Regions from separate parts of the Paenibacillus pedocola genome, predicted to be linked through region 3. Evidence: riboswitches for the same ligand, from Rfam matches in the RefSeq annotation. Region 3 holds a riboswitch; each other region holds the start of a gene.
What was found. Region 3 has a riboswitch for cyclic di-GMP ahead of QU597_RS01900 (anti-repressor SinI family protein). Riboswitches for the same ligand answer to the same signal wherever they lie in the genome.

Region 1: it holds a riboswitch for cyclic di-GMP, as region 3 does, so the genes downstream of both, QU597_RS03035 (transglutaminase-like domain-containing protein) here and QU597_RS01900 (anti-repressor SinI family protein) in region 3, are expected to answer to the same signal.
Region 2: it holds a riboswitch for cyclic di-GMP, as region 3 does, so the genes downstream of both, QU597_RS04730 (PA14 domain-containing protein) here and QU597_RS01900 (anti-repressor SinI family protein) in region 3, are expected to answer to the same signal.

What each region holds. Positions count from the first base shown of each region.
Region 1 is NZ_CP134223.1:689,346-697,629, reverse strand. Features, by position in the region: rRNA gene rrf (5S ribosomal RNA) at 177-293, opposite strand; rRNA gene QU597_RS03045 (23S ribosomal RNA) at 373-3,298, opposite strand; rRNA gene QU597_RS03040 (16S ribosomal RNA) at 3,542-5,089, opposite strand; gene QU597_RS03035 (transglutaminase-like domain-containing protein) at 5,460-6,269, opposite strand; cyclic di-GMP riboswitch class I at 6,284-6,364, opposite strand; cyclic di-GMP riboswitch class I at 6,439-6,519, opposite strand; gene QU597_RS03030 (class D sortase) at 6,640-7,290, opposite strand; gene QU597_RS03025 (GtrA family protein) at 7,343-7,744, opposite strand; gene QU597_RS03020 (glycosyltransferase family 2 protein) at 7,734-8,284, opposite strand, start outside.
Region 2 is NZ_CP134223.1:1,096,008-1,104,291, forward strand. Features, by position in the region: gene QU597_RS04725 (sugar phosphate nucleotidyltransferase) at 189-1,562, shown strand; cyclic di-GMP riboswitch class I at 1,701-1,780, shown strand; gene QU597_RS04730 (PA14 domain-containing protein) at 1,793-4,300, shown strand; gene QU597_RS04735 (glycosyl hydrolase) at 4,512-6,029, shown strand; gene QU597_RS04740 (discoidin domain-containing protein) at 6,220-8,284, shown strand, end outside.
Region 3 is NZ_CP134223.1:430,266-438,549, reverse strand. Features, by position in the region: gene QU597_RS01925 (prolipoprotein diacylglyceryl transferase) at 1-83, shown strand, start outside; gene sipW (signal peptidase I SipW) at 83-670, shown strand; gene QU597_RS01915 (TasA family protein) at 762-1,358, shown strand; gene QU597_RS01910 (TasA family protein) at 1,406-1,996, shown strand; gene QU597_RS01905 (helix-turn-helix domain-containing protein) at 2,172-2,501, shown strand; gene QU597_RS01900 (anti-repressor SinI family protein) at 2,592-2,738, opposite strand; cyclic di-GMP riboswitch class I at 2,772-2,857, opposite strand; gene QU597_RS01895 (2-oxoglutarate dehydrogenase E1 component) at 3,319-6,186, shown strand; gene odhB (2-oxoglutarate dehydrogenase complex dihydrolipoyllysine-residue succinyltransferase) at 6,242-7,555, shown strand; gene QU597_RS01885 (nucleotidyltransferase family protein) at 7,751-8,284, shown strand, end outside.

The DNA.
Region 1 (8,284 bases), 260 kb from region 3:
TTAAATTTATAGGCACTTTAAGAATCTATCCACATGTGCATAAGTTTTCTTTTCCGCTATTTTTACTGGTTATACACACACTTTATAACAATGCTTCATCATCCCCATGACACTTATCCCCATTACTAAAAGACACAAAAAAAACCATTGTCGATAACTCAACAATGGCTTCATGTGCTTGGCGGCGTCCTACTCTCCCAGGACCCTTCGGTCCAAGTACCATCGGCGCTGGAAGGCTTAACGGTCGTGTTCGGGATGGGTACGCGTGGAACCCTTCCGCTATCGCCACCAAACGGGCATTTACAGCGTAAATGCTTCAGGAACCTTAATTCCTGAAAACTGAATCCGAAACGAATCTGCATTCTTCGAAATTTGGATAAGCCCTCGACCGATTAGTATTGGTCAGCTCCATGCATTACTGCACTTCCACCTCCAACCTATCTACCTCGTCGTCTTCAAGGGGTCTTACTAATTGGGAAATCTCATCTTGAGGGGGGCTTCACGCTTAGATGCTTTCAGCGCTTATCCCGTCCGTACGTAGCTACCCAGCCATGCTTCTGGCGAAACAACTGGTGCACCAGCGGTACGTCCATCCCGGTCCTCTCGTACTAAGGACAGCTCCTCTCAAATTTCCTGCGCCCACGACAGATAGGGACCGAACTGTCTCACGACGTTCTGAACCCAGCTCGCGTACCGCTTTAATGGGCGAACAGCCCAACCCTTGGGACCTACTTCAGCCCCAGGATGCGATGAGCCGACATCGAGGTGCCAAACCTCCCCGTCGATGTGGACTCTTGGGGGAGATAAGCCTGTTATCCCCAGGGTAGCTTTTATCCGTTGAGCGATGGCCCTTCCATGCGGTACCACCGGATCACTAAGTCCGACTTTCGTCCCTGCTCGACTTGTAGGTCTCGCAGTCAAGCTCCCTTATGCCTTTGCACTCTTCGAATGATTTCCAACCATTCTGAGGGAACCTTTGAACGCCTCCGTTACTCTTTAGGAGGCGACCGCCCCAGTCAAACTGCCCGCCTGACACGGTCCCCGTACCCGCTTAGGGTACCAGGTTAGAACCTAGATACGATCAGGGTGGTATCCCAACGGCGCCTCCGCAGAAGCTTGCGCTCCTGCCTCTACGGCTCCCACCTATCCTGTACAGATCGTACCCAAATTCAATATCAAGCTGCAGTAAAGCTCCATGGGGTCTTTCCGTCTTGTCGCGGGTAACCTGCATCTTCACAGGTATTAAAATTTCACCGGATCTCTCGTTGAGACAGCGCCCAAGTCGTTACGCCATTCGTGCGGGTCAGAATTTACCTGACAAGGAATTTCGCTACCTTAGGACCGTTATAGTTACGGCCGCCGTTTACTGGGGCTTCGGTTCATAGCTTCGGATTGCTCCTAACCACTCCCCTTAACCTTCCAGCACCGGGCAGGCGTCAGCCCGTATACTTCGCCTTGCGGCTTCGCACAGACCTGTGTTTTTGCTAAACAGTCGCTTGGGCCTTTTCACTGCGGCCCCCTCGGGCTATTCACCCTACCGAGGCACCCCTTCTCCCGAAGTTACGGGGTCATTTTGCCGAGTTCCTTAACGAGAGTTCTTCCGCGCGCCTTAGAATTCTCTTCTCGCCTACCTGTGTCGGTTTGCGGTACGGGCACCTTCTCCTGGCTAGAGGCTTTTCTTGGCAGTGTGAGATCATGACCTTCGCTACTATAATTTTCGCTCCCCATCACAGCCCAGCCTTACGATGTGCGGATTTGCCTACACACCAGCCTCACTGCTTAGACGGACATCCATCAGTCCGCGTCACTACCCTCCTGCGTCACCCCATCGCTCATAGCGGATTACGGTGGTACAGTAATTTCAAACTGTTGTCCTTCGACTACGCCTTTCGGCCTCGCCTTAGGTCCCGACTTACCCTGAGCGGACGAGCCTTCCTCAGGAAACCTTGGGCTTTCGGCGGATCAGATTCTCACTGATCTTTTCGTTACTCATACCGGCATTCTCACTTGTATGCTGTCCAGCGCTCCTTACGGTACACCTTCAACCCACATACAACGCTCCCCTACCCCAGATGCAAAGCATCTAGCCATAGCTTCGGTGGTGTGTTTAGCCCCGTTACATTTTCGGCGCAGAGTCACTCGACCAGTGAGCTATTACGCACTCTTTCAATGGTGGCTGCTTCTAAGCCAACATCCTGGTTGTCTGTGCAACTCCACATCCTTTCCCACTTAACACACACTTGGGGACCTTAGCTGATGGTCTGGGCTGTTTCCCTTTTGACAATGGATCTTAGCACTCACTGTCTGACTCCCGGCAAGAAGTAAATGGCATTCGGAGTTTGACTGAGCTTGGTAACCCTTGCGGGCCCCGCACCCAATCAGTGCTCTACCTCCACCACTCCATTCACCGAGGCTAGCCCTAAAGCTATTTCGGGGAGAACCAGCTATCTCCGAGTTCGATTGGAATTTCTCCGCTACCCCCACCTCATCCCCGTATTTTTCAACATACGTGGGTTCGGGCCTCCAGTGCGTGTTACCGCACCTTCACCCTGGACAGGGGTAGATCACACGGTTTCGGGTCTACGTCCACATACTAAATCGCCCTATTCAGACTCGCTTTCGCTGCGGCTCCGGCTTCTCACCTTAACCTTGCATGTTAAACGTAACTCGCCGGTTCATTCTACAAAAGGCACGCCATCACCCATAGATCGGGCTCTGACTTTTTGTAAGCACACGGTTTCAGGTTCTATTTCACTCCCCTTCCGGGGTGCTTTTCACCTTTCCCTCACGGTACTGTTTCACTATCGGTCGCCAGGTAGTATTTAGCCTTAGCAGATGGTCCTGCTGGATTCATACGGGGTTTCACGTGCCCCGCACTACTCGGGATCCGTCTCGGAGAGAATACAGTTTAGGTTACAGGGCTTTTACCTCTATCGCGGGCCTTTCCAGACCTCTTCACCTACCATATTCCTTTGTAACTCCATGTGAGACGTCCCACAACCCCAAGGGGCAAGCCCCTTGGTTTAGGCTGTTCCGCGTTCGCTCGCCGCTACTGACGGAATCACTATTGTTTTCTCTTCCTCAGGGTACTTAGATGTTTCAGTTCCCCTGGTCTGCCTCTACACACCCTATGTATTCAGATGTGAGTAACTGCGAATTACCACAGCTGGGTTTCCCCATTCGGACACCCCCGGATCAAAGCTTGCTTACAGCTCCCCGAGGCAGTTTCGTTGTTCGCCACGTCCTTCGTCGGCTCCTGGCGCCTAGGCATCCTCCGTGTGCTCTTATTAGCTTAACCAATGCGTTCTCCCGAAGGAAACCGCCAGCATCGCTATAATTGAAACTTGTTTACACAAGTTCAGCTTAAAGGAATATTCTAAAACGCAAATTCGTTTCGGTATCCAGTTTTCAAGGATCAAGGTACTGCTGAGAGCTTAAACTCTCAAAACTGACCAACGAGTGAGTAACAGGCCTAAACCTGAGTTTTGGAAGCTGAGCTTCCGATTTGAATGTTTCCGTTGCAGGAAACGATTCTCCATAGAAAGGAGGTGATCCAGCCGCACCTTCCGATACGGCTACCTTGTTACGACTTCACCCCAATCATCTACCCCACCTTCGGCGGCTGGCTCCCTTGCGGGTTACCCCACCGACTTCGGGTGTTGTAAACTCTCGTGGTGTGACGGGCGGTGTGTACAAGACCCGGGAACGTATTCACCGCGGCATGCTGATCCGCGATTACTAGCAATTCCGACTTCATGCAGGCGAGTTGCAGCCTGCAATCCGAACTGAGACCGGCTTTGCTGGGATTGGCTCCACCTCGCGGTTTCGCTTCCCGTTGTACCGGCCATTGTAGTACGTGTGTAGCCCAGGTCATAAGGGGCATGATGATTTGACGTCATCCCCACCTTCCTCCGGTTTGTCACCGGCAGTCACTCTAGAGTGCCCAGCACTACCTGCTGGCAACTAAAGTCAAGGGTTGCGCTCGTTGCGGGACTTAACCCAACATCTCACGACACGAGCTGACGACAACCATGCACCACCTGTCTCCTCTGTCCCGAAGGCCACCTCTATCTCTAGAGGATTCAGAGGGATGTCAAGACCTGGTAAGGTTCTTCGCGTTGCTTCGAATTAAACCACATACTCCACTGCTTGTGCGGGTCCCCGTCAATTCCTTTGAGTTTCAGTCTTGCGACCGTACTCCCCAGGCGGAGTGCTTACTGTGTTAACTTCGGCACCAAGGGTATCGAAACCCCTAACACCTAGCACTCATCGTTTACGGCGTGGACTACCAGGGTATCTAATCCTGTTTGCTCCCCACGCTTTCGCGCCTCAGCGTCAGTTACAGCCCAGAAAGTCGCCTTCGCCACTGGTGTTCCTCCACATATCTACGCATTTCACCGCTACACGTGGAATTCCACTTTCCTCTTCTGTACTCAAGCCATCCAGTTTCCAGTGCGACCCCAGGTTGAGCCCAAGGTTTAAACACCAGACTTAAATAGCCGCCTGCGCGCGCTTTACGCCCAATAATTCCGGACAACGCTTGCCCCCTACGTATTACCGCGGCTGCTGGCACGTAGTTAGCCGGGGCTTTCTTCTCAGGTACCGTCACTCCGGTAGCAGTTACTCTACCGGACGTTCTTCCCTGGCAACAGAGCTTTACGATCCGAAAACCTTCATCACTCACGCGGCGTTGCTCCGTCAGGCTTTCGCCCATTGCGGAAGATTCCCTACTGCTGCCTCCCGTAGGAGTCTGGGCCGTGTCTCAGTCCCAGTGTGGCCGTTCACCCTCTCAGGTCGGCTACGCATCGTCGCCTTGGTGAGCCGTTACCTCACCAACTAGCTAATGCGCCGCAGGCCCATCCCTTAGTAGCAGATTGCTCCGCCTTTCATCCTTTTCTCATGAGAGAAAAGGAATTATCCGGTATTAGCTACCGTTTCCGGTAGTTATCCCAGTCTGAGGGGTAGGTTGCCTACGTGTTACTCACCCGTCCGCCGCTAAGCTTATCCCGAAGGATAAGCTCCGCTCGACTTGCATGTATTAGGCACGCCGCCAGCGTTCGTCCTGAGCCAGGATCAAACTCTCCAAATTGGTATTTAGAAAGAGCGATTGCTCATTTTGAAACATCTGACGAGAATTTGCATTCTCTAATTTCGGATCTCACCGAAGTGATTTCCGATACTCACTCGTTGTTCAGTTTTCAAAGATCAAGCTCGTTGTCAGTGTCGATTAGCTCGCCACCAGCAACTCTTATAATATATCACGTTTGATTTAGAAACGCAAGCTTTTTCTGAAATTTCTTATTCGGTCATTTCAGTCAAACTTTCGTGCGCTCTAACAACGCTTACCTATAATACCGCAGATACCTATTGAAAAGCAACCCCCTTAACTAAAAAAGATAACCTGCTTAATCCTTAAGCAGGTTATCTCACGTATTGTCTGGGGTTTATATAATGAATTATTAATAGAATTTTGCAGCGCTATATTTGCTTGCTATTTTGATCAATGCTGTTTCTTTACTGTTCTTAGTCAACCCGGCATCAACTGTTGTATCGATTGTTACCCATTTACCGTTAAGCAATACTTCATTCCAAGCATGGTACGTTGAAACATAACTGGTATTGCCCATTACCAATTTAGTCGGGATTCCTTCACTGCGCAGCATGGTTGCAAATAGCGAAGCATAATCGTAGCAGATCCCTTTTTTGGTGAGCAATGTGTTGTCGTTCTTGGGGATATAATCCTGCGTTACAGTTGCAGCCAGTTTGTAGTCGTACTTCACATTTGCAACAATGTAGTTATAGATGGCTGTTACTTTAGCTTCATCTGTTGTCAGGCCTTGCGTAAGCTGTTTAGCTTTCTGGATGGATTTATCGGAGGAGCTCCATTTGACGTTCTGTACGGAACTCAGGTATACGGCGTTGGCATTGCTCAAGTTAAGTTCTACATTTTCGGAAGAAATTACTTTATATTTGTTGCCGCTTGTATTCTCAAGAATAGATACTTTATATGTGCCATTCCCCTGTTGCAGTGGAAAGGATTCTGTGGATTGAAAAGCATATAAGTTGTAGGTGTAGCTGTTGCCATCCTTAGTGATCATGACTTTGATACGCTTGTCTGCGGGGACATCATAGGAAACTTCGACAACGCCCTGATCCAGTTTCGCTGTATTTAACCAGCCCGTAGTTGCAGTTGCAGCTGAAGCTGGGCTTGTCTGAACGGAAGTGACTACGACAAACAACGTTAATAACATAAAATAGAACTTTTTCATTGGATAAAACCCCTTTCGGTAGCTGGCTGCCATCCTTTCGGGAAGGCCCTTTAGCTTTGCGTCCCTACCTTTCGATAGGTTTGCCGTTATCGTTGCAGCTTTATCTGTTCTCTCATCTACCAATAAATGCTAGATTTCTCTCAAAAAAGCAAACAAAAAAAGCCCCTCATTCGGTAGCTGGCTGCCATCCTTTCGGGAAGGCCCTCTAGCTTTGCGTCCCTACCTTTCGATAGGTTTGCCGTTATCGTGTATAGCTTTTATAGTTATATAGTATCATATTGTCATCTATATACAAGCCCCAAATTGCTAGATTCCTACCATTTTCCACTAAAATTCTTCATAATTCGGGTCACAGCTCCTTAGCCTCAAATCAGGACAATTTTGCGTGGATTATCAAGCGGTGTGTCGGATTTACCAGCGGATCACAAGTAATCAGAGTAAGGATTTTATTAATGTTATCTCCATTCAGCACCGATACATCCGTCGGCTCTACTACGGAAATATCATAAACCTCGTATTGGTACTCTTTTGTACTCGTTTTGATCGAGATTGTGTCTCCAATCTTCACTTCATTCAACCGGTTGAACAGTCTTCCCGTAGTTCTTGACCGGTGAGCGGCAATAGCTGCATTTCCGACTTCGCCGAGCGGAGCCGTCTCCTTCATATGGGCAGCAGCATGCTTCATATTAGACTTGGTCGCCCCCTCTAAAACAGGCAGCTTCAAGTCAATCCGGTCAATCTGGATAATTCCGATGATCTTACCGCCCACCTTAATCTCCGGGGAGGGCTGTGCTGATGGCTGCACCTGTTCTTCATCTGCTGATTCCTCTGTGAGCAGTTGAGTCACCTCTGCGTACGGTTTTTCCAGATCCGGCTGAGAGGTCGGGGCTATCTCACTATAAGCCTGTTCGGCCTCTTTCAGCAATTTATCCTGTTGTCTGTCGTTATACCACTCGTTCGCTTTCGGATACAGCATGACAAGGATTCCGGCCAGTATAATCAAATAGGAAAACTTCCGCATATACATCACCCCGTTAGTCTGGAACCGGGCAAGCCCTGTTCTAATATTTGTCTTAAAATACCCACATGCGGCTTCCGAAGAAATTGATAATCACAGTGACAAACGTAACGAGCACCTTGGCAATCAATACCTGAAGCCCGAAGCTGTCTGTCAGAAGATGCATCAGCAGCACTGATATTCCAAGCACCACCAGATTGAGTACGATAAATTTCACCAGCTGCAGCCGGTCAGATCCAGCCTTAACGGCGTCACGGTCACGAAAAGTCACTTTTTTGTTCCAAAAGAAGCTGTTTGCTGTTCCTGCACTATAAGAAATGATCTGTGCCGGGGTATTGATCATCCCCAGTGAATGAAGCAGGGTAAATACTGCAAAATCAATCAGCGTATTCAGCAGCCCTACGGCATTGAATTTTAAAAACTGGATAACCCCCGCGTTCAGCCTCTTATCTGCCATCGTCATTGTCCTCTCGCATTTCATCATGCTCTCCGTCACGGTAGCCTTTGGTTTCGCGCACGATATAGAGCGGTCTATCCTTGGATTCATCATAAATACGTCCGATATATTCTCCGATTACCCCAAGCAGCATCAGCACGATACCGTTAAATAGTAAATTGACACCCACTATGGAAGCCCAGCCGGGAACCGTCCAGGAAGTAAATAACTTTTGAAACAATACAAAGAACAGGTACAGGAAGCTGGAGAAGGACAGGAAAAAGCCTATATATGAGGCTATTTTGAGCGGCTTATGTGAAAAGGAGGTGATGCCGTCGAGCGCAAACCGGATCATTTTCTTCAGCGGGTACTTAGTCTCTCCGGCGAACCGCTCCTCCCGTACATATTCAACCATCGTCTGCCGGAAGCCCACCCAGCTCACCAGACCTCTGACATAACGATTCTTCTCCTTCAGTCCACGCAGCACATCGCATACTTTGCGGTCAATCAGCCGGAAGTCGCCGGTATCCGTAGGAATCTCAACGCTCGTCATGCTGCTGA
Region 2 (8,284 bases), 670 kb from region 3:
GAAATCTGCAGACAACAGCGGCCGAAAGTCCAAACATTCTTTGCAGTGACTCTCATAACAGTGAGACCTTAAGGAATACTGCGCAGCAAAGGGCATTCTGTAAGGAGCATTCCAGCTTTCCACAGTCCGCAGCGAACTAATAACAATCCGATATTTTCGCGACAACACATAAATAGGAGGGTTCACTTATGAAACTGGTACTTCTATCAGGCGGTTCTGGTAAACGGCTCTGGCCTTTGTCCAACGATTCACGTTCGAAGCAATTTCTGAAGGTACTGGAAAGCCCGACGGGTGAACCGGAATCTATGGTACAGCGTGTCTGGAGACAGCTTGAGGAAGCGGGCATGACAGGTTCGTCTTATCTGGCAACTGGCCGCAGCCAGGTGGAATCGATTCAGAGCCAGCTTGGCAGCGAGGTTCCGATCATTGTTGAGCCTGAGCGCCGTGATACGTTCCCGGCCATAGCGCTGACAGCAGCTTACCTGTATTCGATGGCCGGTGTTTCTCCGGACGAAACAGTCGCTATCCTGCCTGTTGATCCCTATGTGGAAGCTTCATTCTTCGATACCGTAGTCCAGCTTGAGCAGACAATGGAGGAAAGCGGCGCAAATCTGGCGCTGATGGGCGTAGTTCCTGAACATGCGTCAGAGAAATACGGATATATCATCCCTACCACTGCTGAGGCGGGAACAAGCGGATATCTGCAAGTGAGCCATTTCCAGGAAAAACCTGACCGTGTACAAGCCGAAGGTCTGATCAGCAAAGGAGCCCTTTGGAATTGCGGGGTGTTCGCTTTCCGCTTAGGTTATCTGCTTGATATTCTGCAGCGCAAAGGGCTGCCGCTTAACTACGAGGAACTGCAGAAGCAGTATAAACTGCTTGCCTCCATCAGCTTTGATTACGAAGTGGTGGAAAAAGAGGAGAATATCGTGGTTCAGCCTTATGCAGGCTTCTGGAAGGATCTGGGTACCTGGAATACACTGACTGAAGAAATGAGCAGCAATCTGGTAGGGAAAGGTGTTGTCACTGCCGATTCTGAGGGAACCTGCCTGATCAATGAGCTGGATATTCCGATTACAGTCATCGGGGCGAAGGACTTAATTATCGCCGCCAGCCCGGATGGCATCTTGGTTACGCATAAAGCGGAAAGTCCACGGATCAAAGAAGTGCTGAAGTCTTACGAGCAAAGACCGATGTTCGAGGAACGCCGCTGGGGCCATTACAAGGTCATTGATTATGTGAAGTACGATGAGGGCAATGAAGTCCTGACTAAGCGGATTTTTATTGAAGAGGGCAAGAACATCAGCTACCAGCTGCACCGCAAACGCAGTGAAATCTGGACCTTTGTAAGCGGGGAAGCCAGCATTGTGATTAACGAGAAAATGCATAATGTGAAGGCGGGCGATGTGGTTCGCATCCCTGAAGGCACCAAACATGCGATCCTTGCGCTGACGGATGTGGAGTTTATCGAAGTGCAGACCGGATCTGAGCTGGTGGAAGAGGATAATATCCGAATCACCTTGGACTGGAAGGATATAGCATTACAACAGTTCATTTCGTAGGCCTAAATAATCTATTTAACCAATTGTTACAAATCCAAAACAGGTATTAAGAACCATTTATTAAGAAATCTTAATTTTTGCTATAAACCTACAACTTAATAGAGTCGATACTTACGGTAAGAAGGAGAAATCCTTCCAAAACGACAAAGGCAAACCTACTCGAAAGATAGGGACGCAAAGCTATAGGGCCTCTTAAAAGTGGCAGCCTGGCTACCGAAAGGAAGATCATTTTGAAAACTTACCGTAAGTTTCGTCTGTTGTCCGCCGTGTTGTCTCTGGCTGTGTTTTTGTCCGCAGTACCGCTTGGACTAGGACTTGCACCTTCCCCGGCTAAAGCAGCTTCAAGTACAGCTGTGCCAGTTAATCCGGACGCTTCAGCTGAAGCCGTCAAGCTCCTTGGTAACCTGTATTCTATTTCCGGAAAAGGAATTATTTCAGGCCAGCATGACTATCTGGAGAGCCCGGATGAATTTAGCAACAAGCTGAAAGGAACAAGCGGACAATATGCCGCACTTCACGGATATGAGCTTGGAGTAATCAGCGGACAATCGGAAAGCACTGCTGCAACGCAACGGAAGAATGTAGTCAATAGTGCTATCAACTGGGCCAAATCGGGCGGTATCGTAGCAATGACTTTTCATGAGAATCTGCCGGGCACTACGTATGATTGGGCAAATGTGCAGAAATCATTAACACAAGCAGAGTTCAACAAATATATAACACCAGGTACGGCACAGTACAATGCATTGATTGCCGACCTCGATAAAGTTGCAGTTTCACTCAAAAGCCTGCGGGATGCAGGAGTTCCCGTACTCTGGAGACCTTACCATGAGATGAACGGTGACTGGTTCTGGTGGGGAAAGAAGAGCAATTTCACTGATCTTTGGAATATTATGTATGATCGGTTTGTTAATTATCATAAACTTAACAATCTGCTGTGGGTATGGAATCCGAATGCTCCGAATGCCTGGTCTGATCCCTATGAGCTGACCTATCCTGGTGCGAATAAGGTCGATGTACTTGCAGCTGATATATACAATAATGATTATATGAATAGATATTATGACAGCTTGGTTAGTCTGGCTGCCGGTAAGCCGGTCGGCATCGGTGAGAATGGTGAAATGCCGAGTACAGCTAAGCTGCAGCTCTACCAGAAGAATTACGTTTATATGATGAACTGGGGAAAAATGCTCTATGATAACAACAGCACGACTACAATCACAAGCTTTATGAATGACAGCTACACCCTGACCCGGGATGAATATAAGGCGTGGACAGTCCCGGGCGCAACGGCAACGCCGACAGCTACGCCAACGGCAACGCCGACAGCAACGCCAACGGCAACGCCGACAGCTACGCCAACGGCAACGCCGACAGCTACGCCAACGGCAACGCCGACAGCAACGCCAACGGCAACGCCGACAGCAACGCCAACGGCAACGCCGACAGCTACGCCAATGGCAACGCCGACAGCAACGCCAACGGCAACGCCGACAGCGACACCAACGGCAACGCCAACGCCGACTCCTGTACCTGAAAATACATTGCAGGCACCGGTACCGTTGGTAAACGGGCTTGCAGGTGAATATTTCAAGAATATGACGCTGTCCGGCACGCCTGTGCTGGTACGCAATGATAGTTTGCTTAATTTCAACTGGCGTCAGGCATCACCGGATGCTTCATTGCCTGTAGATATTTTTTCCGTACGCTGGACCGGCCTGATTAAGCCTTCTTATAGTGAAACCTATCAATTCTATACAACATCGGATGATGGTATCCGTGTTTATGTGAATGGAACAGCCGTTATCGACAGCTGGATGAAGCAGAGCGGTACCGAGCGTACCGGAAGCATTGCCCTGAAAGCCGGACAGTATTATGACATTAAAGTAGAATATTATGAAAATGCCGGTGATGCCAATATCCGTATGATGTGGCAGAGTCCCAGCCAGGCCAAAGTAACCGTTCCTTCAAGCGCATTGTTCTTGAAAAGTTCCACATCATCTATAAGTACTGCAGAATCATCATTGGTGACGAATTCGCTGGCCATGGTGCAGACAGTAACAGTGTCGCCGACAACGGCACCAACGTCAACGCCGACAGCGGCACCAACGCCAACGCCGACAGCGGCACCAACGCCGACAGCAGCACCAACGCCAGCGCCGACAGCAGCACCAACGCCAGCGCCGACAGCAGCACCAACGCCGACAGCAGCACCAACGCCGACAGCGGCGCCAACGCCAACGCCAACGCCGGCACCAACGCCAGCGCCGACAGCAACGCCGACAGCAGCACCAGCACCTGCAGCCAACGGGCTGCAAGGGGAGTATTTCAACAACATGCAGCTGGCGGGAACTCCCGCTGTAGTACGTACCGACGCGGTCCTTGACCTCAACTGGCGTCTTGGCTCGCCGGATGCGGCGATCGGAGTGGATTTCTTCTCCGTACGCTGGAGCGGTAAAATTAAGCCCCTGTATAGTGAGACGTACCAAATCTATACCTCTTCAGATGACGGTGTCCGTGTCTGGGTCAATGGCAGTCTCATCATCGACAGCTGGGTGAAGCAGAGTGGAACCGAACGCATGGGAAGCATAAACCTGCAGGCAGGACAGTTATATGATATTAAAGTGGAATATTATGAGAACCAAGGGGATGCAAGAGCGAAGCTGATGTGGGAAAGCCCGAGTCAATTAAAGGGGACAGTCCCGTCAAGCGCCTTGTTCCTACCTTCCGCTTCCTAAAATAAGCGATCGGCAGTCTGTTCTATCACCGCCGTCACTGATGCTGGTTAAGCCGTTACAATACTAAATCCTCAAAAGTCCACCTATTAGGGCCCTGCTTACCAGCAGGGCTACTAAGCTATAGGCCTCAGTTGGCTGCAAAATGACTGCCCTGCTAATGGAACCGTCACTTGCTCCATAGAGGTTTAACGGCTGGAGAAAGGAGTTAACATTGAACACTAACCGCAAGTTCCGGCTATTTACGACGATTTTGCCTATAATCTTCATTCTCTCTTTACTGCCCTGGTCGGAGGTACGCAGCCTTCCGGTTACCCGGACTGTGGTTACCCCGGCAGCAGTGAATACTCCGATCAATCCTAACGCTTCCCAGGAGGCGGCCGATTTGCTGACCTATCTATCGAATCTCAGCGGAAACGGCATGATTTCAGGACAGCATGACTATCTGGAGAGTCCTGATGAATTCAACAATAAGCTGAAAAAGGCCACCGGGCAATCTGCTGTTTTGCATGGCTATGAGCTTGGAGCCATCAATAATCAATCGGAATCTGCCATTAAGCGTCAGCGTAAGGCTGTAGTAAACAGTGCAATCAAATGGCATAAGGGCGGAGGCATCGTAGCGATGACCTTTCATCAGAACCTGCCCGGCACTTCTCCGGAATGGTCCAATGTGCATATGAGTCTCAGCCAGGATATGTTTGATGCCTATGTGACCCCGGGAACAGCACAATATAAGAATCTGATTGCCGATATTGACGAGATTGCCGGGTATCTGGAAGATCTTCAGGATGCCGGAGTACCGGTTTTGTGGCGTCCCTATCATGAAATGAACGGAGACTGGTTCTGGTGGGGGAATAAAGACAACTTCACTAAGCTCTGGGACATCATGTATAACCGTTTAACAAACACGCACAAGCTGAATAATCTGCTATGGGTATGGAACCCCAATGCACCTAATGAATGGTCGGATGATTTTGAGCCATATTTCCCCGGATCGGGAAAAGCAGACATTTTGGCGGCAGATATATATAACAATGACTTCAAGCAGTCCTATTATGAGAATCTGCTGAAGCTGGCAGACGGAAAGCCTATCGGCATCGGGGAAAGCGGAGAGCTGCCAGACCCTGTTATATTGTCTCAAACCCAAAGTAAATGGGTATATACCATGACATGGGGGAAAATGCTGACTGAAAAAAATGATCTGCAGAAAATCAAAAATTTTATGAATGATAATTATATCGTTTCCCGCGATGATTATATTATTATGCTCGCTAGTAAACCGAACACGAAGCCTCCCGCTTCGACCAAGGGATTAAGGGCGCAATATTTCAATAATACAGACCTGGCCGGCGGAGCACAGCTGATCCGTAATGACAACAAAATTGACTTCAACTGGCACGGGGACTCTCCGGCAGTCGGCCTCGGGAAGGATCTCTTCTCGGTTCGCTGGACCGGAACGATCATGCCGATATATAGTGAGAAATATACATTTACGGCCTCTTCGGATGACGGAGTGCGGCTCTGGATTGACGGTAAACTGGTGATTGACAGCTGGAAGAAGCAGAGCGGCGTCGGACGCGAGGGAAGTAACGAGCTTACCGCCGGAACCTCATATGATATTAAAGTGGAGTACTATGAGAACCGCGGGGACGCCAACATCCGTTTATTATGGAAGAGTGCCAGCCAGAAGCAGGGGATTATCCCCAAAAGTGCATTAACCCTCCCTAAGTAACCTAATCTGGCTTTACGACTTATGGGCAGACACCCCGGAAGAAAGCGAGGACAAAGGAATGAGGACTAAGAAAAAAACAACCAGACCTCTAAAGTTACTACTAAAATTTGCAGCTTTAACCATCTTGTTTCTTATGTCCGTTTCTGTCTTCGGAGATGATGGAACGAAGCGGGGCGAAGTGGAGGTAGACATGACTAAGTTGTCCTCAGCGGCTGATTCAGGTCCGGCTTTACCGGACGGAAATGTACTGTGGCAGCTGGGTCAGCGTGATGGATCTGCCGGAGAATTTGCAGCTTCCGGTTCCTCAGACGCTAAAAAGATTTATAATGCTGTCTCTACCGCAGCCAAGGCTGTTGAGCTGAAAGGCGTTCCTTCGGGCCTGCGGGGAGACACCAACCCTGAATTGATTATTACGTATAACTTGAATAAGATCCCGGCGAACGGGGTCTTATTTCGCGTAAGTATTCTCGATGCATACAAATCCGTTCCGCAAATGAGTGTTTTCTCCAATCATCAGCTGTCAGGCATCATACAGATTGCCGGTGTCGCCGGGACGGACAGCAAATATACCTTCCGCAAAACGTATGAACTCTATATCCCGAAGGAACAGCTGGTGCAGGGCAGTAACGAGCTGAAGCTGCGGACTACACGCGGTATTTATTCCTCAAGTATGGAAGATAAGTACGACTGGTGGACCTGGGATTCCTTGAGTCTTGAATCGCTGAATGCTCCTATTAAAGAGCCGATTCACGGCAGCTATACACTGACCGGCACAATGGTCAACAACAAGCAGTTTTATTTTGATGAAGGTGCGGTTACTCATTTGCCTTACATCATGAAGTGGCTTGGCGTGGCTTACAGCGGCAACATTATGCGCACCAGCTGTGCCAGCGATGTCGGCCGCTCCTGCTCCAACATGGAGGATTATTACAAAGTACTTAGGGATTACAATATGCAGTCAGTTGCCCTGTATCTGTACACGGGAGATATTAAGCTCAAAGCTGACGGCTCGCTGCCGGAAGAGGCAGAGAAGAAGCTGACGGATTACTTTAAGCAATACGGCTCGTACTTTCAGTATTATGAAGTAGATAATGAGCCAGGCCTGTTCAATCGTTCAAAAGCTGTCAATCTGGCGATCGCCGATTGGCTGAACAAGAAGGGCAAGGCAATTGCCCCTCATTTGCAGACAGTGGCACCTGGCTGGGCTTACTGGCCGAGCTATAGCGCGGATTCCTGCGGCAATCAAAAGGGGACGGTCAAACAGTGCGGTGACCCTGACGGCTGGGAACGTGATCCGGAGCAGCGCAATGAGCTTGAAGAGGTAACCGATTTGACCAACGGGCATTCCTATGGGGAATCCTATATTTTCAGCAACGGAGGCAGCTTTACTGAGAATCTCAAGACCTTCGGCGGAGCTGCAGACGGCCTGGGCAAAAAAATGCTGACGACTGAATTCGGTACTTCGGATAGCCACGTGGATGCTTACCAGTATGGGGCTTCCGAGGCTACAGCAGCAGTGTTTGACCGGATTATGCGCGCCCATATCGGTTATGCGGATATGTTTGTGCAGCATGCCGCCTTTTTCAAAAACTTCAGTTTGTTTAAATACGGATTCAATTTGGAGGAGCATGATCCGGCCAAGACAGAGATTTACTATACAAAATCCAACGAGGATTCCCGTGTCAGTATCATGAGAAGACTTAGTCTCGCTTATGCAACGCACGGTACACCGTTAACCTATCAGATCAGTAATAAGGATCAGCTGGCAGACAAACTTGTATACGTCCGTGCTGTTGATACCTCTACCCTTACGCCGCTGGCAGGCAGCGGTGCAACCTCCAATAAACTGCTGATTAACTTTGTGAACTTTGAAGAGACAACGCAAAAGGTCTCCGTGAAGGTAACGATGCCGAAAAAAACAGTCTACGAAGGAGAACGGTTTGGCAACGGAGATACTTATGAGGAAGCCCGCAGTTATATTTCTGGCAGAAGTGCAACACCTGTACTGGAATTTAACGAGACCCTCGCCCCGGGGGAGGCAGTGCAGTATATTCTGCAGCCCTCCTCAGAGGTAGCGGATACGGCGCCGCAAGGCTTCAAAGCGGCAGCAATCAAAGGATTATCCATGAAACTGAGCTGGCTGGAGGCCCCCGGAGCAAGTTATGAAGTGCTCCGGGCCGACGGCTCCGGCGGGGATCTGAAGGTTATTGCAACGGGAGTTCAAGAAACCGGATACATTGACAGCGAGCTGCAGG
Region 3 (8,284 bases):
CCGAAAATGACAATACCGTACCGGAACTTCCCGCAGCTTCTCCCGTTCCGGTCACAGAACCCAGTAAAGGCGGCGATGAATAATGCGTATTAAAAAAATAGTCAGTACAGCACTGACCCTGCTGATGTCCCTTGTTTTCCTGCTTGTGGTGGTTGCCGTAGTGATCTCCAAAGCTTCCGGCGGCGAACCGGCTTTCTTCGGCTATCAGATCAAAACCGTCTTATCCGGCTCCATGGAACCCGGCATCCATACCGGCTCCATCGTTGCTATCAAGCCTGGCGGCGATATGACCCGCTTCCAAAAGGGCGACGTCATCACATTTATGAATCCTGAGAATATTCTGATCACCCACCGGGTTATCGACGCCACTGTAAACACTGCCACGGGTGAGGCCACCTACACAACCAAAGGCGATAACAATGATGCTGCGGATTCGGCTGCGGTCAGCTCAACGAATGTCGTAGGGCAATATACCGGAGTAACGGTTCCTTATGTGGGGTACGCGATGAATTTCGCGGTTTCGAAGGCAGGCAGTGTCATGCTGATGATCATACCGGGTCTCCTGCTGCTGCTCTATGCACTCTATACCTCCTGGAAGGCCGTTTCCGCACTTGAAAAGAAAAGCGCCGCAGCCGCGCCGGCAGGCCCCGAAACCATGCCGCTTCAATAACTGATTGTTATCTCCCGTTTACGAAACGCGGAGTCACAATAATTAAAGGTACACCTGTTGCCAAAAAGATCTATGAGAGAGGGATGAACAAATGAATATTAAAAAAACACTGGGTCTCGGCGTTGCTTCCGCAGCGCTTGGCCTGACACTTGTCGGCGGAGGCACTTTCGCTTACTTTAGCGATTCCGCCCAGAGCACAGCTGCATTTAACAACGGAACTCTTAGCCTCACCTCTGACCCTGCTGTCATTGTTGATCTCAGCAATCTGAAGCCTGGCGATCTGATCACCAGAGATTTCAAACTGAAAAATGACGGCTCCCTCGACATTCCCAAGGTCTTGCTGAAGACTTCATCCGCAGTGACGGACACGAACAACAACAACGGCAGCCATAATCTGAAGGATGATATTATCGTTACTTTCCTGAATAACAACGACAAAAAACAGCCGGAGGTTCTTATCATTTCGCTCGCCGATCTGGAGAGCCAGAGCCCGGATCTCGTAGCCAGAAAAATACTGGGTACGCTGCTTGGAGGGGAAAAATCAGGCATTAAAGCGGGTACCGAGGATAAGCTCACCGTTCAATTTGCCTTCAAAGAAAACTTCCAGCCGCAAAACTATTACCAAGGCGATAAGCTGAAGCTTACCTGGAACTTCGAAGCCAGCCAGGGAGCCGGCGAATTCAAGTAAACCCTGCTATTCAATAATAAAAACATAACCGAGGAGGAATTTATATTATGGGTATCAAAAAAACACTGGGTCTGGGTATTGCATCGGCGGCACTGGGATTGTCTTTAATCGGAGGAGGAACGTTCGCTTACTTCAGCGATACTGCGCAGAGCACAGCTACCTTCGCAGCAGGAACACTGGATCTGAATACCAGCCCGTCGGAAATCGTTAACCTCAGCAACCTCAAGCCTGGTGACATCGCCGTCCGTAACTTCACTCTGCAAAACAGCGGCTCACTCGATATCAAGGAGCTGAAACTGGCTAGCGCTTACACGGTAACCGATGCCGGTACGAATAACGCGGGACAGGATCTGGGTGACCATTTCAAAGTCAAACTTCTCAAGGATACTTATGTCAGCGGCGACATCACCAATTTTGTCATCGGGGAAATCTCCCTGAAGGATCTGAAAAATACGGCTAACTATGATTTGATCAGCACCGGCGCTCTGCCTGGCGGTATCACAGCCGGACAATCCAAGGTCTTCAAGGTAGCCTTCGTCTTTGTAGACAACGGTCAGGATCAGAACGTATTCCAGGGAGATAAACTGGACCTTACCTGGACCTTCAATGCTAAACAAGGTTTAGGAGAACTTAAATAGTCGAGGTAAGCTTACCAAAAAGGCATATCCTTCCCTAACCCGGGCTGGATATGCCTTTTTTATAGACGGGACCTCAGCTGATGACGATCAAACAATGATTTTTGTCCGCTATGAGAAAATTTGCTATACTGATAACAAAAAGTAACGGAGGGGCGTTTTAATCGTGCCAGATAATATGGGAAGTCGTATCCACCATCTCCGTTTGGAAAAGGGTTTGTCTTTATCTGAGCTGGCGGACAAGGCTGACGTGGCGAAATCATACCTAAGCAATGTGGAAAGAAATATTCAATCCAACCCCTCTATCCAATTCATCGAAAAGATCGCCGATGCGCTTCAGGTATCTATTCATGCACTGCTGTATGGCGAACCCCTGGAATCACAGGAGGCTTCACTCGACGGAGAATGGTTCCGGCTCGTACAGGAAGCTATGGCTTCAGGGATAAGTAAACGGGAATTCAAGGAATTTCTGGATTATCAGAAATGGCGGCTGGAGCAGAAGGATTAAGTGACGCTCCCCTTCCCGGCCATACAGAAAAGGGCACAGCATCTCTTTCGCTGTGCCCTTTTCTGTATGTATCGTCCGGTCAGCCCCATCTCACATTACCTGCAACGTTTTTTCACTTAAAAACTGGCGGATCTCATCCACCTTGAGGCCGGCCTTCTTAGCCGACATCATCAAATATACCCATTCTAAATCCAGATCAACTGCCTGCAGTTCCCCATCATTCCCCTGGTTGGACATATCCAAGAAATCTCCTCCTAAGATTTTGCGTCCCCAGGCAGTCCGGCCGTCGTAGTATTTCTACATTAGACCCGAGACTTTGTGTCCCTGCCTTTCGGCGAGGTTTACCCTTTACTGGATCCTTCACATGAAAGGATCTGGCTAGAATTCATGAAACCGTTATCCGCAATAACATTATATAATGCCTTGCTCAAAAAATGTGTCGCTTTGTGGAAATTTTAAATGAAAAGAATTTGAAAAAAGCAGCTTGAATTTGTAATAATTTGTGTAACTCAAATAGGCATTCACTCCATTCTACCCCTTAGGACCTAAACGGATATGAAACTATTTTCCTAGATATTTATTAAACCATATACCCATTTTTTAGAATTTTAAACACTAAAAAAACATATGATCGTTCCGCATCAATTGTAGGCTGAATCATGCCGTTTTGCGAACGGAATAGATCAAAGTATGAATTGATTAGCCGCCCCTAAAGTAGCACAATAGGATAAGGAATGAAACCGCAAACATCGTAGCTCCACCTAACGCCGGTGCTGTTTGGGCGCATGTGGGGTTCATCCGTTAGGAGGATGTATTCATGGCAGCCAAAGGACCTTATAATGAATCCGTTTGGAGCAATTATTACGGACCGAATTTGGGTTATATTCAAGAGAAATATGAGCAGTTCGTTAATGATCCATCTTCAGTAGAACCTAACTACCGCGATCTTTTTACCACCTCCGGCCCTCCTCCACTGGATCCGGATACGACCCAGGTACCGCAGCCTTCCGTATCAGGAGATGCAGAGTGGCTGAAAAAGGCTGTAAGAGCCTCGAAGCTGATCGCTAATATTCGCATACATGGCCATCGGGCCGCCAACATTGATCCGCTGGACCGGGGGGAGAACCCTATGGCCCAGTGGCTGGATTATAAAACCTATGATTTGACCCGTGAAGATCTGATGGCGTTGCCTGCTTCGCTGATCTGGGAGAACGCTCCGGGAGATGTCAAGACCGCATGGGATGCCGTTCAGCGCATGCTTCAGGCCTATACCCGGACTATCGCCTATGAATTCGGGCATGTGCATGACGAGAAGGAGCTGCGCTGGCTGAACAGTCAGGCGGAATCCACAAGCTCCCCTGCTCCCCTGAACAACAGTGAACGTAAGGAGCTGCTGAACCGGCTGATTCAGGTGGAACAGTTCGAGACCTTCCTGCACAAAACCTTTGTCGGCCAGAAACGCTTCAGCCTGGAAGGCAATGACGCCCTGGTACCGATGCTGGATGAAGTCGTGCGTGCGGCCGCCCATGACGGTGCAGAGCATATCCTGATGGGGATGGCTCACCGCGGACGCCTGAATGTATTGGCTCACATTCTGGGCAAACCGTATGATATTATTTTCTCAGAGTTCCATCACTCCCCGAATAAAGAGCTGTTTCCATCCGAAGGTTCCATGGGCATCAACTACGGCTGGACCGGCGATGTGAAGTACCATCTTGGTGCAGACCGTGCAGTAAGACAGGGAGAAACCGTGCGTACGCGGATCACGCTGGCCAACAACCCGAGCCATTTGGAATTCGTGAATCCCGTGGTTGAAGGCTTCACCCGTGCTGCCCAGGAGGACCGGAGCACACCGGGATTGCCGAAGCTGGACACGAGTAAAGCTATGGCTGTTCTTATGCACGGGGATGCCGCTTTCCCGGGTGAGGGTATCGTTGCGGAAACACTTAATATCGGCAAATTGAAAGGTTATCAGAATGGCGGCACCCTGCATATTATCGTCAATAACCGGATTGGCTTTACGACGGAAAGCGAGGATTCCAGATCTACCCACTATGCCAGCGACCTGGCTAAGGGCTATGAAATTCCGATTGTGCATGTCAACGCCGATGATCCGGAAGCCTGTATCTCAGCCGTCCGTCTGGCAAGTAGCTACCGCAATCTGTTCAAAAAGGATTTCGTAATTGACCTGATCGGCTACCGCCGTCATGGCCATAATGAGATGGACGACCCTGATACCACTCAGCCGATTGTCTACAGTAAAGTCCGGAATCACCCGACGGTCTACAAAGTGTACGCCGAACGGCTGCAGAGCGAGAAAATTATTTCGGCGGAAGATGTGCAGCGGATGAATGCTGAGGCAGAAAGCGTACTGCAGGCAGCCTTTGAGTCTATGAAAGAAGGCAAGCACAAAAATGCAGAGTCCAAAACGGCAGTGGCGCTTGATGTGGAATCCAAGGCTCCGCGCACTACAGCAGTTCCGCTCAGCAGCCTGCAGGAGATCAACCAGGAGCTGTTGACTGCACCCCGCGGCTTCAAGGTATATCCGAAGCTGGAGCGGATTCTCCAGCGGCGCAAGGATGCCCTCAAGGATGGAGAGCGGGTAGATTGGGCGTTGGCCGAAACGCTGGCTTTCGCGACCATCCTGAAGGACGGTACCCCGATCCGCCTCAGCGGACAGGATTCACAGCGCGGCACATTTGCCCACCGCCACCTTGTACTGCATGACAGCGAGACAGGGGCCCTCTTCTCTCCGCTGCATCAGCTCACATCCTCTTCCGCTTCCTTCGGGGTATACAACAGCCCGCTCTCGGAAGCATCGGTGCTGGGCTATGAGTATGGCTATAATGTGTTCGCCCCGGAGACCTTCGTACTCTGGGAAGCCCAGTACGGTGATTTCGCCAATGCCGCGCAGGTCATTATTGATCAGTTCATCTCCGCCGGACGGGCCAAATGGACACAGCGCAGCAATCTGGCTATCCTGCTCCCTCATGGCTATGAAGGACAGGGGCCGGAGCATTCCAGCGGCCGTCTGGAACGGTTTTTGCAGCTCTCTGCCGAAGAGAACTGGACCGTAGCGAACTTGACCACTGCTGCGCAGTATTTCCATCTGCTGCGCCGCCAAGCGGCTCTGTGCGGGCAGCCTGACGCCAAGCCGCTGGTAATCATGGCACCGAAGAGTCTGATCCGCAACACACGCAGCACCTCTCCCGGATCCGAGCTTGCCTCCGGAGGCTTCCAGGCTGTATTGCCGGAGCCGCTGCTGGGCAGTAAGCCCGCCGAGGTGAAACGCCTGGTGGTCTGCAGCGGCAAGGTAGCCATTGATCTGCAAACTGAGCTTGAAGCCGCGGGAGACCGGGATTGGTCCTGGCTCCATATCCTCCGGCTGGAGCAGCTCTACCCGTTCCCGGAACGGGAGCTGGCGGCCCACCTGAACTCCTTCCGCTCGCTGCAGGAGATTATCTGGGTACAGGAAGAGCCGAAGAACATGGGTGCCTGGAGTTATACCGAGCCACGGCTGCGGAATATCGCCCCTCAGAATGTCTCGGTACAGTATATCGGCCGTCCGGAACGCTCCAGTCCGGCCAGCGGTTATGCCGATGTTCACAGCTTCGAACAGCGTCGCATCGTTACGGAAGCCCTAAAATCGAACTCGCAAGTACAAGCGCCTGTGCCGTCCTCCTAATCCGGGGACGGTGTCACGATAATGAAAACTATTAAGTTTGGGGAGGTATCGGCCTGTGTCCGAAATTAAAGTACCCGATCTGGGCGAATCGATTTCCGAAGGAACGATCTACAAATGGCTGGTAAAGGAAGGCGACACCGTCGGTCAGGGCGATGTGCTGGCCGAGCTTGAAACTGACAAGGTCAATCTTGAGATCAGTGCCGAGGAGGATGGCGTCATCTCCGCCATCCTCCGCCAGGCTGGCGAGAACGTCGCCGTAGGCGAGGCGATCGGCGTGATCGGCAGCGCCGGCGAAGCCGCTGCACCGCAGGCCGCCGGGGGCAGCCAGCCCGAGGCGGCGCCTGCAGCCAGCAGCGCAAGTCCCGCTGCTGCGCCAGCGGCAGCGGAGGCTCCGGCCGCCGCTGCCCAGGCACCAGCCGCTCCCGAAGGCGCGGCTGCCGGCACTGCGGCCCTGGCTTCGCCGGGGGCGCGCAAGCTGGCCCGGGAGCGGGGCATCGACCTCGGCGAGGTCAGTGCCCGCGACCCCATCGGCCGGATTGGCCAGGCCGATGTGAACGGCCATGGCGCAGCCGGCCAGGGGGCCGCTGCGCCGTCCGCTCCGGCGCCGCAGGCTGCACCTGCGGCAGCGAAGCCCGCTGCGGCTAATGCAGCGCCGCAGCAGGACGGCAAGGCCGTGGAGCGCAAGCGCATGTCGCGCAGACGGCTGACGATTGCCAGCCGCCTGGTTGAAGCGCAGCAGACCGCGGCCATGCTGACCACCTTCAACGAGGTGGACATGACCGCCATCCTCGACATCCGCAAACGGCGCAAGGATGCCTTCAAAGAGAAGCATGATGTCGGACTCGGCTTCATGTCCTTCTTCACCAAGGCTGTCATCGGTGCGCTCAAAGCCTATCCGCTGCTGAATGCAGAGATTGACGGCGAGGAGCTGCTGATTAAGAAATTCTATGATATCGGCATCGCTGTATCCGCCAAGGAAGGACTGGTTGTGCCGGTTGTCCGTGATGCGGACCGGCTCAGCTTCCCGGAAATCGAGCGGCAGATCGGCGAACTGGCCGCCAAGGCCCGCGCTAACACGCTCAGTCTTCCGGAATTGCAGGGCGGTACCTTTACGATTACAAACGGCGGCGTATTCGGCTCCCTGCTCTCTACACCGATCCTGAATACCCCGCAGGTCGGCATTCTCGGCATGCACAAGATCCAGCTGCGTCCGATCGCGCTGGATGAGGAAAGAACCGTCAACCGGCCGATGATGTATATCGCCCTATCCTACGATCACCGGATCGTGGACGGTTCAGAGGCGGTAAGCTTCCTCGTCAAGGTTAAGGAATTGCTGGAAGATCCGGAAGCGCTGCTGCTGGAGGGGTAACCCCGCTTCAGGAGTCCGCTACCCATCACCAGTCCAATGATATATTAAGAGGGATACGAAGACAGCAGCATCGTCCTCGTATCCCTCTTTTTTAGGCTTCATGACTTTGAGCTCATTAGCAATCTGCCCATTGTTCCCTTAAAATGAACTTGGAGCTTTCAGAGAGCCCTTTTAATGTTACGGAGGTGCATCCGGTTGCGGATACATGATGAAGAAGAGCTGCTGCGTCTAGTTGCCGAAGACCGCTGGATGATGGATATTCTGGCAGCTGCCAGGGATCTGGGGTTGCCGGATTGCTGGGTCTGCGCCGGATTTGTGCGCTCTAAAGTGTGGGATGTCCAGCATGACTTTACCAGCAGAACACCTTTGGGGGATGTGGATGTAATATATTACGACCCTGCCGATATTCGGGAGGAAATAGAGAAAGCCTGGGAAGCCCGGCTGCGGGAGGCCGATCCATCGGTCCCCTGGTCGGTCAAAAACCAGGCGAGAATGCATGTTGTTAACGATCTGGAGCCCTATACATCGGCCACAGACGGCATGTCAAAATTTCCTGAAACGGCGACTGCCCTGGGTCTTGCACTTACCGGACAGGGCGAGGTTATCTTATCTGCGCCACACGGGGTCAGAGATGTACTTGACCTGATCGTGAGACCCTCCCCACTGTTCAACGCCAACCCCCGGCTTCATCCTGTCTACGAAGAACGGATAGCCAAAAAGAACTGGCAG